2 regions of the Streptomyces sp. NPDC050508 genome follow, and region 1 is predicted to be linked to the other one. Evidence: riboswitches for the same ligand, from Rfam matches in the RefSeq annotation. Region 1 holds a riboswitch; the other holds the start of a gene.
The links. A riboswitch is a leader RNA that binds a small molecule or an ion and turns the genes downstream of it on or off. The one in region 1 is predicted to bind cobalamin.
Positions count from the first base shown of each region.

Region 1 (4,887 bases):
GTCTCCCGGCACCGCACGGTGGGCGAGACCAGCATCCGGTCAGCCGAGCGGAGCGAACCCGCGGCGGACTCGGCGCGGGCCGTGCCGCTCGCGTCGAGCGGACTGCCGTCGTCGAACCGGGTCTCCCGCAGGGACCGGTTCATGGCCGGCGAGATCAAGGTGATGCGGCTGGTCACTTCGTCGCTCCAGTTCTCCGGGCTGTGCGGATCATCGTCTCCCACACACCTCGCGGCGAGGGCGGCCGGGAGGGTGTCCTCCCGGCCGCCCCCGCCCTCGGGTCAGGAACCGGTCAGTTCCCTGCGGACCGTGCGGGCCGCGGCGACCAGGTTCTCCAGGGACACACGGGTCTCGGGCCAGCCGCGGGTCTTCAGGCCGCAGTCCGGGTTGACCCACAGCCGCTCCGGCGGGATGGCCTCAAGTCCCTTGCGCAGCAGGGCAGCCGCCTCGTCGATGCCCGGCACGCGCGGGGAGTGGATGTCGTACACGCCGGGTCCGGCCTCGCGCGGATAGCCGTGCCCGGCCAGCTCGCGGGCGACCTGCATGTGCGAACGGGCCGCCTCCAGGCTGATGACGTCCGCGTCGAGGTCGTCGATGGCCTGGACGACGTCGCCGAACTCGGCGTAGCACATGTGGGTGTGGATCTGCGTGTCCGGCCGCACTCCGCTAGTGCTGAGCCGGAAGGCCTCCGTGGCCCACGCCAGATACGCGGGGTGGTCGGCGGCCCGCAGCGGCAGGGTCTCGCGCAGGGCGGGTTCGTCGACCTGGATGACCGAAGTCCCGGCCGCCTCAAGGTCGTTGACCTCGTCGCGCAGGGCGAGGGCGACCTGCCGTGCGGTGTCGCCGAACGGCTGGTCGTCGCGGACGAAGGACCAGGCGAGCATGGTGACCGGCCCGGTGAGCATGCCCTTGACCGGGCGCGAGGTGAGCGACTGGGCGTACGTCGTCCAGCGCACCGTCATCGGTTCCGGGCGGGAGATGTCGCCGGCGAGGATCGGCGGGCGGACGTAACGGGTGCCGTAGGACTGCACCCAGCCGTGCTGCGTGGCGAGGTAGCCCGTCAGCCGCTCGGCGAAGTACTGGACCATGTCGTTGCGTTCGGGCTCGCCGTGCACCAGGACGTCCAGGCCGGTCTTCTCCTGGAACGAGATCACCTCCTGGATCTCGGCCTTGATGCGCTCCTCGTAACCGGCCGTGCCGATCCGGCCCGCCCTCAAGTCCGCGCGGGCGGTGCGCAGTTCACCGGTCTGCGGGAAGGAGCCGATCGTGGTGGTCGGCAGCAGGGGCAGACCGAGGTGGGCCCGCTGGACGGCGGTCCGCTCGTCGTACGGCTGCGCGCGGCGGGCGTCCGCCTCCGTGACGGCGGCCGTACGGGCCCGTACGGCGGGGTCCCGCGTGATCGGGGAGCCCGCGCGGGAGGCCAAGTCGGCCCGGTTGGCGGCGAGTTCGGCGGTGATGGTGTCGGTGCCCTGGGCCAGGCCCTTGGCGAGGGTGACGATCTCCGCGGTCTTCTGGCGGGCGAAGGCGAGCCAGCGCAGGATCTGCGGCTCGATGTCCCGCTCGGTGGCGGTGTCGAGCGGGACGTGCAGGAGTGAGCAGGAGGCGGCCACGTCGACCCGTTCGGCCAGCCCGAGCAACGTGCCGAGCGTGGCGAGGGACTTGGTGAGGTCGTTCACCCAGATGTTGCGGCCGTTGACGACACCGGCGACCAGGCGCTTGCCGGGCAGCCCGCCCACGGTGGCGAGGGCGTCCAGGTTGGCGGCGGCGGTCCCGGTGAAGTCGAGCGCGAGCCCCTCCACCGGCGCCTTCGCGAGCACCGGCAGCGCGTCGCCGAGCCGGTCGAAGTAGGACGCGACCAGCAGCATGGGCCGGTCGGGAAGGGCTCCGAGGTCGCGGTAGGTGCGGGTGGCGGCGCTCAGTTCGGCCGGGGTGCGGTCCTGGACGAGGGCGGGCTCGTCGAGCTGCACCCACTCCGCGCCCGCCGCCCGCAGGTCGGCGAGGACCTCGGCGTACACGGGCAGCAGCCGGTCCAGGAGGGTCAGCGGATCGAAGTCCGCCGACACACCGGGGGCGGGCTTGGCGAGCAGGAGATAGGTGATCGGGCCGACGAGCACCGGGCGGGCAGTGAGGCCCAGGGCGAGGGCCTCCTTCAACTCCGCGACCTGCTTGGTGGAGTCGGCGGTGAAGACGGTGTCCGGGCCCAACTCGGGTACGAGGTAGTGGTAGTTGGAATCGAACCACTTCGTCATCTCCAGCGGCGCCACGTCCTGCGTGCCGCGCGCCATCGCGAAGTACCCGTCCAGCGCGTCGCGTTCGACGGCGGCACGGTGGCGCTCGGGGATCGCGCCGACCATGACGCTGGTGTCCAGGACGTGGTCGTAGTACGAGAAGTCACCGGTCGGTACCTCGTGGATGCCTGCCTCGGCGAGCTGCTGCCAGTTCGTACGGCGCAGTTCGGCGGCGGTGGCCCGGAGGGCGTCGGCGTCGACGCGGCCCTTCCAGTACCCCTCGACGGCCTTCTTCAGTTCCCGGCCCTGACCCTGACGGGGATAGCCGTACACGGTGGCCCGTGCTGCCGCGGCTGCGGACTTTGTCGTCACGGAACTCTCCTTCGCGAGATGTCTCCCTGAGGTCCCGGTGGGGACGAGAGCGCGAAGGAACGTCAGACCGGGCGATCGTGACCGCCGATGTGTACGCCGACCCGCCCACGAGGTCACCGGGATTCCGCGCACGAAATTCGTTCGCGCGTGGGCAGTTGGCAGGTCTTCGGACTTGCGGGCACGTCCCCTTTTGGAACCGGAGGACACCTACTGGCCGTCGCTTCCCAAGTCCTGTTGTGGGCCCAGTGCGTATGACGGCGGTCGTTCCTGCTTACCGCTGCGGGGCAGTCCCGGATTTTCACCGGGTTCCCTCTTGCGACGCGTTCCGTCTGGCTGACGGGGCGAACCAGCTGCGCCGCCAGCCTAAAGGGTTTGGGGTGGGTGCGTCGATTTTTGGGTGCGGGCCCGGTGGGGGCTGGTCGCGCAGTTCCCCGCGCCCCTAAAAACAGGTTGGGTCAGTTGGGCGGGGTGCCGAAGGCTCGCAGGATTTGTTCTGCCGCCAGGGTTGCCGTCAACTCGCCCTCGCGTACCTGGCGTTCGAGGTCCGGGGCCAGCGCACGTACCGTCGGATCTGAGTGCAGGCGGCCCAGGAGGTCGTCGCGGACCATCGTCCAGGTCCAGTCCACCTGTTGGTCGCGGCGCTTCGCGGCGAGGCGGCCCGTGGAGTCCAGCAGCGAACGGTGTTGTTCCAGGCGCTCCCAGACCGTGTCGAGGCCGGTGCCCTCGCGGGCGCTGCAGCTCAGTACCGGCGGGGTCCACGCCGCGTCGGCGGGATGCATCAGGCGTAGCGCGCCTGCCAACTCCCTTGCCGCGCTCCGCGCATCGCGCTCGTGCGGGCCGTCCGCCTTGTTGACGGCGATGACGTCCGCCAACTCCAGGACGCCCTTCTTGATGCCCTGTAGTTGGTCGCCGGTGCGGGCCAGGGTCAACAGCAGGAAGGAGTCGACCATGTTGGCGACCGCCGTCTCCGACTGGCCTACGCCTACTGTCTCGACCAGGACGACGTCGTAGCCCGCCGCTTCCATCACCACGATCGACTCGCGGGTCGCCTTCGCGACGCCGCCGAGTGTGCCGGCGGTGGGGGAGGGGCGGACGAAGGCCGCCGGGTCGACGGCCAGGCGTTCCATGCGCGTCTTGTCGCCGAGGATCGAACCGCCCGTGCGGGTCGACGACGGGTCTACGGCGAGCACCGCGACCCGGAACCCGAGCGAGGTGAGCAGCGTGCCGAACGCGTCGATGAACGTCGACTTGCCGACCCCCGGTACGCCGCTGATGCCGATCCGGCGGGCGTGGCCGCTGTGGGGGAGGAGTTCGGTCAGCAACTCCTGTGCCATGGCCCGGTGTTGTGGCTTGGTCGACTCGACGAGTGTGATGGCGCGGGCCACCAGGGCCCGCTTCCCGTCGAGTACGCCCTTCACATAGGTGTCGACCTCGATCACAGGGTGTGCCCGAGGTCGGTGGCCAGTCGTTCCACCAGGTCGTGGGCGGCGTCCGGGATCACCGTCCCGGGCGGGAACACGGCCGCCGCGCCCATCTCCAGGAGTGTCGGTACGTCCTGTGGCGGGACGACTCCGCCTACCACGATCATGATGTCCTCGCGGCCCTCCTCGGCGAGGGACTCCTTCAACGCCGGTACGAGGGTGAGGTGTCCGGCGGCCAGCGAGGACACCCCCACGATGTGCACGTCCGCCTCGACGGCCTGGCGGGCCACCTCGCCCGGGGTCTGGAACAGCGGGCCGACGTCGACGTCGAAGCCCAGGTCGGCGAAGGCGGTGGCGATCACCTTCTGGCCGCGGTCGTGGCCGTCCTGGCCCATCTTGGCGACCAGGATGCGGGGGCGGCGGCCCTCGGCCTCCTCGAAGGAGCTGACCAGGGTGCGGGTGCGCTCGACGGACGGGGAGTCGCCGGCTTCGGTGCGGTACACACCGGCGATCGTACGGATCTGGCTCGCGTGCCGCCCGTACACCTTCTCCAGCGCGTCGGAGATCTCACCGACCGTCGCCTTCGCGCGGGCCGCGTTCACCGCCAACTCCAGCAGGTTGCCCTCACCGCTCGCTGCCCGGGTCAGGGCGTGCAGCGCGTCCTGGGTGGCCTGTTCGTCGCGTTCGGCGCGCAACCGCCGTAGTTTCTCGATCTGTTGGGTGCGGACGGAGGAGTTGTCGACCTTGAGGACGTCGATCTGCTCGTCGGTCTCCACGCGGTACTTGTTGACGCCGATGACCGGCTGGCGGCCGGAGTCGATGCGGGCCTGGGTGCGGGCCGCGGCCTCCTCGATACGCAGCTTGGGGAT
Region 1 covers NZ_JBFAJJ010000003.1:141,943-146,829, reverse strand. Annotated here, with positions in the region: gene AB0I69_RS10240 (histidine phosphatase family protein) at 1-176, opposite strand, end outside; gene metE (5-methyltetrahydropteroyltriglutamate--homocysteine S-methyltransferase) at 279-2,597, opposite strand; cobalamin riboswitch at 2,737-2,963, opposite strand; gene meaB (methylmalonyl Co-A mutase-associated GTPase MeaB) at 3,053-4,036, opposite strand; gene scpA (methylmalonyl-CoA mutase) at 4,033-4,887, opposite strand, start outside.

Region 2 (4,887 bases), on a different contig from region 1:
CCATCGACTACGAGAGCGGACGTGACGCCGCCCAGAACGCCCTGGACAAGGCGGCCGGCATGCCCGCCGAGGTCGCAGGCCACGACCTTTTCAGCCGGACCATCCAGGCCAACGTGGGCATCGGCGTCGGCATGGTCTTCTTCGGTATGGCGATGGGCGCCCTGTTCGCCGTCGCCTACACCGTCTGCCTCGGCCGCACCGGTGGCCTGCGGGCGCGCAACCTCGCACTCCTCGTCGCCGGTGGCGGGTTCCTCGGCATGTACCTGGTGCCGTTCCTGAAGTATCCGGCCAACCCGCCCGCGATCGGCCACGAAGAGACCATCCAGCAGCGCAGCGCCCTCTACCTGATCATGGTCGTGTGCTCCGTCGCCTTCCTCGCGGGAGCCGTCTATCTCGGCAAGCGACTCCAGACGCGCTTCGGCAACTGGAACGCCACCCTCCTCGCCGGCGCCGCGTTCGTCGTCGCGATCGGGATCGTCATGCTGCTCCTGCCTCAGTTCGGCCATCTCTCGTACAACAAGGCCAACTTCGGCAACCAGGCCACCGAGACACCACTGCCGCTGAAGAATTCCAAGGGCACCATCGTCTACCCGGGCTTCCCCGCCGACGTGCTGTACGCCTTCCGCTTCTACTCCGTCGCCGCGCAGTTCATCCTCTGGACGGCCCTCGGCCTGATCTTCGCCCCGCTCGCCGAACGCCTCCTCCAGCCCACGCGCCCGGACGCCGCCACTCCCTCGAAGGAGCCGGATCCCGTCCCGGCGTGACGGTGCATGAAATCGCCGTGCCTGTCGGTGGCCAACTGCCGCCGAAGCAGCAGGTGTTCGTTGATCAGCCTGACGGAGCCGCCACTCCGGGTTGTCCGAACAGTTGAACGGCGTGCGTGCTCAGTGCGGGACCACGGCCACCGGGCACGCGGTGTGTTCCAGTACGGCGTGCAGCGTGGGTCCGAGTGTCCGGTCCGCGCGGCCGAGCACCAGCAACTCCGCCGAGGCCGACGCCTGGAGCAGGGCCGCCGGTGGGCTCTGGAGGCGGAGATCCTCGTAGACGCCCACGTCCGGATACTTCTCGCGCCACGGCCGCAACGCGTCCGAGAGGCGCTGCACCTCCTGGTCCTCCCAGCTCCCTCGGTCCTCCTCGGGCGGCGCGTACGGCATCCACCGCTCGGCGGGGGAGGGCAGTCGCCAGGCGCGCACGATGTGCAGACCGGTGCCGCGCCGGCTGGCGGCGTCGAAGGCGAAGTCGACGACGGAGGTCACCGGGGCGCCGACATCGACGCCCAACATCACCCCGTACGGCGACCGCCCGCGGCGCGTCCGACCCGATCCCCTCGGCACCAGCACCACCGGCCCCTCCGAGCGCTCGGCGACCCCGTGCGCCACGGAACCGAGGGCCAGGCCTGTGAATCCACCCGCACCACGCAGCCCGAGCACCGTGCAGTCGGCCTCGGCGGTCAGGGGCAGCAGCGCCGGCACGATCGCTCCGGTCAGACCGAGCCCCTCGGCCCGGAGCCCCGGGTGGTCCTCTTCGAGCGCTGCCACGAGCGCGTCGGGGGAGGGCTCACGGAAATACGGCCATGTGGTCAGCAGCTGCTCCTCGGGGAGGGCCGAGACGTGTACGACCCGCAGGGGGAGTCCTCGCAACTCCGCTTCGGCTGCTGCCCAGTTGGCCGCGACGCGACTGTCCGCGGATCCGTCGACGCTGACAACGATCAGTTGGGACATGGCCGTTGGACCTCCACGCGTACGAGTCGAGGCACTCACGATCCGCCCGACCCGGGCAAATTGCACAGGGGCCGGACGGATCCGAAGAGAAGCTGGACGGTCCTACGAGTGCGGGAGACTCTGCCGCCTGGCAGGGGGCGTCGGTACGGCAAGCTCCGCCAGGTGGTGCAGCGAGTTGGTGAGATGGTCAGGGCCGAACGGTGGGAACCGGATGCCGCGGTCCCGGATGAACTGCGGCACCGCCGACCAGTCGTAGGTGAGCGTGACCTCCGTCTCGGACGGACCGAGCGGTGCGAGGTCGTAGCGCCAGCTCCAGCCGCCGAACTCCAGGTCACCGCCGCCCTTGTCCTGCCCCGTCAGCCAGCCGATGGTGTGTGGCGGGTCGAGCACCTGGACCTTGTTGACCACCTGGTAGTCACCGTTCGGATGGTTGGCGTGGTACATGTCCATCCGGAAAATCTGCCCGACCTCGGTCAGCGGCGCCCGCTCGACGGGATCCTGAACCCAGCCGGTGCCGTCGATCGCAGCATGGGTCGTCGGGTCCGCCAGCACCGCGAACAGCCTCGCTGCGGGTGCGGCGACAGTCAGGGTGGCTCTCACGTTCTCCCGGTCCACGGTGTGCACGCTCCTTGTCGTCTCGTGTCGTCTCGGGCCTCCGCGGGTGCGGAAGGAGACGTTCCCACCATGCAGACGACGCGGCGAGACGGAACTCATCGGTCGGGTGGGCGCAATCCGCATCCGTGCCACCGATCGCGAACGCGGCGCACACCCCGGTGACCCCGTCGCGGGAGCCAATGGGTGATCTTGATACGTTGTGGGGGCCAGTCGTGCCACAACCGAGGCCAGGGAATCCGGTGCGAATCCGGAACTGACGCGCAGCGGTGAGGGGGACGGGCGGGGCACTGACGTCACTGGAGCGACACGGGCCGGCCGAAGGAGCCGGTGCGTGACGCGCCGGGAAGGCGCCCCGTCCGGACGAACCCGAGTCCGAAGACCTGCTGGCGCCTTCTCGCCCTCGGCGAGGGGAAGTTCGTAGGCCAGGCTCCGCGTTCGAGCCCCGACAGGCAAGGCATGCCCGTGATCCGTACCGCCCCCGTACCGCTGCGCCGCCGTACCGCGGCCCTTCTCCTCGCGCCCGCCCTGCTGCTGACCGCATGCGGAGGCTCCGACGGGAACAGCGCCGACAGCGAGGCGGAGAAGTCCGCCGCGGGCTTCCCGCTCACCCTCACCGACTGCGGGCAGAAGGTCACGCTGAAGTCGGCCCCGAAGCGCGTCGTCTCCCTCAACCAGGGCACCACGGAGATCCTGCTCTCCCTCGGCCTCGCCGACCGCATGGCCGGCACCGCGACCTGGACCGACCCGGTGCTCAAGGGCCTGGAGAAGGCGAACGCGACCGTGCCGCGCCTCGCCGACAACGCCCCCTCCTTCGAGAAGGTCCTCGACGCCGAACCCGACTTCGTCACCGCCTCCTTCGTCTCGACGCTCGGCAAGGGCGGTGTCGCCACCCGCGAACAGTTCGAGAAGCTGGGCGTGCCGACGTACGTCTCGCCGTCCGACTGCGCGGGCAAGGACAACGACAGCGGCGGCGACGGCTCGCGCAGCACACCGCTCACCCTCGACACCGTCTACGGCGAGATACGCGACCTGTCCCGCGCGATGGGCGTCAAGGAACGCGGCGACAGGCTCGTGGCCCAGCTGAAGGCGCGGGTGACCAAGGCCACCACCGGCCTCGACGCCTCCGGCACCTCCCTCATGTACTGGTTCGCCAACTCCCAGTCGCCCTACCTCGCCGGCTGCTGCGGCGCCCCCGGCGCCATCACCCGTGCCGTCGGCGCGAAGAACGCCTTCGCCGACACCCACGACGAGTGGCCCCAGATCAACTGGGAGACCGTCGCCGACCGCGACCCCGACGTCATCGTCCTCGGCGACCTGACCCGCAAGTCACAGACCGCGGAGACCGCCAAGGCGAAGATCCACTTCCTGGAGACCAACGCCGCCACCCGCAACCTCACCGCCGTCAGGAAGAAGCGGTACATCCTGCTCAGCGGTCAGGCGATGAACCCCTCCATCCGCACCGTCGAGGGGATCGAGCAGGTCGCCGCCGGCCTGCGCGACTTCGGACTCGCCAAGTGACCCTCCGCACCCTGCTGTTGACGGGCGGCGGACTCGCGGCACTGGCGGTCTCCGTGGCCTTCGCCGTAACCATCGGACCCGCCGACATCTCCACGGCCGATGTGTGGGCGTCGGTCGCCTCCCACCTCGGTGGCGGGGACAGCACGCTCGCCCCGCTCCGCGACGGCATCGTCTGGGACCTGCGCACGCCCCGCACCCTGCTGGCCGCCGTCTGCGGTGCGGGGCTCGCGCTGTGCGGCGCGGTCATGCAGTCCCTGCTGCGCAACCCGTTGGCCGACCCCTTCGTGCTCGGTATCTCCTCCGGGGCGTCCACGGGCGCGGTCGCGGTCGTGGTGCTCGGCGTGGGTGGCGGAGCCGTGTCGCTGTCGGCGGGCGCCTTCGTCGGTGCGCTGCTCTCCTTCGGGCTGGTGATGCTGCTCAGCCACAGCCTCGGCGCGAGCATGGACCGGGTCGTGCTGTCCGGCGTGGCCGCCACGCAACTCTTCTCCGCGCTCACCTCCTTCACCGTGCTGACCTCGGCGGACGCCGAGACCACCAAGGGCGTGCTGTTCTGGCTGCTCGGCTCGCTGTCCGGCGCCGACTGGGGTCAAGTGGCGCTGTGCGCTGGCGCGTTGGCCCTCGTCCTGGTCGTGTGCCTGGGCCACGCGACCACCCTGGACGCGTTCGCCTTCGGCGAGGAGGCGGCCGCGGGGCTCGGCGTGAACGTCTCCCGGGCCCGGCTGATCCTGCTGTGCGCCACGGCACTCCTCACCGCCGTTTTGGTCAGCTGCGCCGGAGCGATCGGCTTCGTCGGCCTTGTCCTGCCCCATGTCACGCGCGCGCTCACCGGTGCCGGGCACGTACGTCTGCTGCCCGTCACCGCACTGACCGGGGCCGTGTTCCTGGTGTGGGTGGACACCCTCGCCCGTACGGTCGTCGATCCGCAGGAGGTACCGGTGGGTGTGGTGACGTCCCTGATCGGCGTACCCGCGTTCGTGGTGGTGCTGTACCGAGGGCGGAGGAAGGCATGAGCGACCTCCTGTCCGACGCCTCG
Region 2 covers NZ_JBFAJJ010000013.1:104,081-108,967, forward strand. Annotated here, with positions in the region: gene AB0I69_RS32485 (CbtA family protein) at 1-764, shown strand, start outside; gene AB0I69_RS32490 (universal stress protein) at 885-1,721, opposite strand; gene AB0I69_RS32495 (polyketide cyclase) at 1,824-2,336, opposite strand; cobalamin riboswitch at 2,527-2,739, shown strand; gene AB0I69_RS32500 (ABC transporter substrate-binding protein) at 2,793-3,854, shown strand; gene AB0I69_RS32505 (iron chelate uptake ABC transporter family permease subunit) at 3,851-4,864, shown strand; gene AB0I69_RS32510 (ABC transporter ATP-binding protein) at 4,861-4,887, shown strand, end outside.
Region 2: linked by a shared signal. The riboswitch ahead of AB0I69_RS32500 (ABC transporter substrate-binding protein) and the one ahead of metE (5-methyltetrahydropteroyltriglutamate--homocysteine S-methyltransferase) in region 1 are both predicted to bind cobalamin.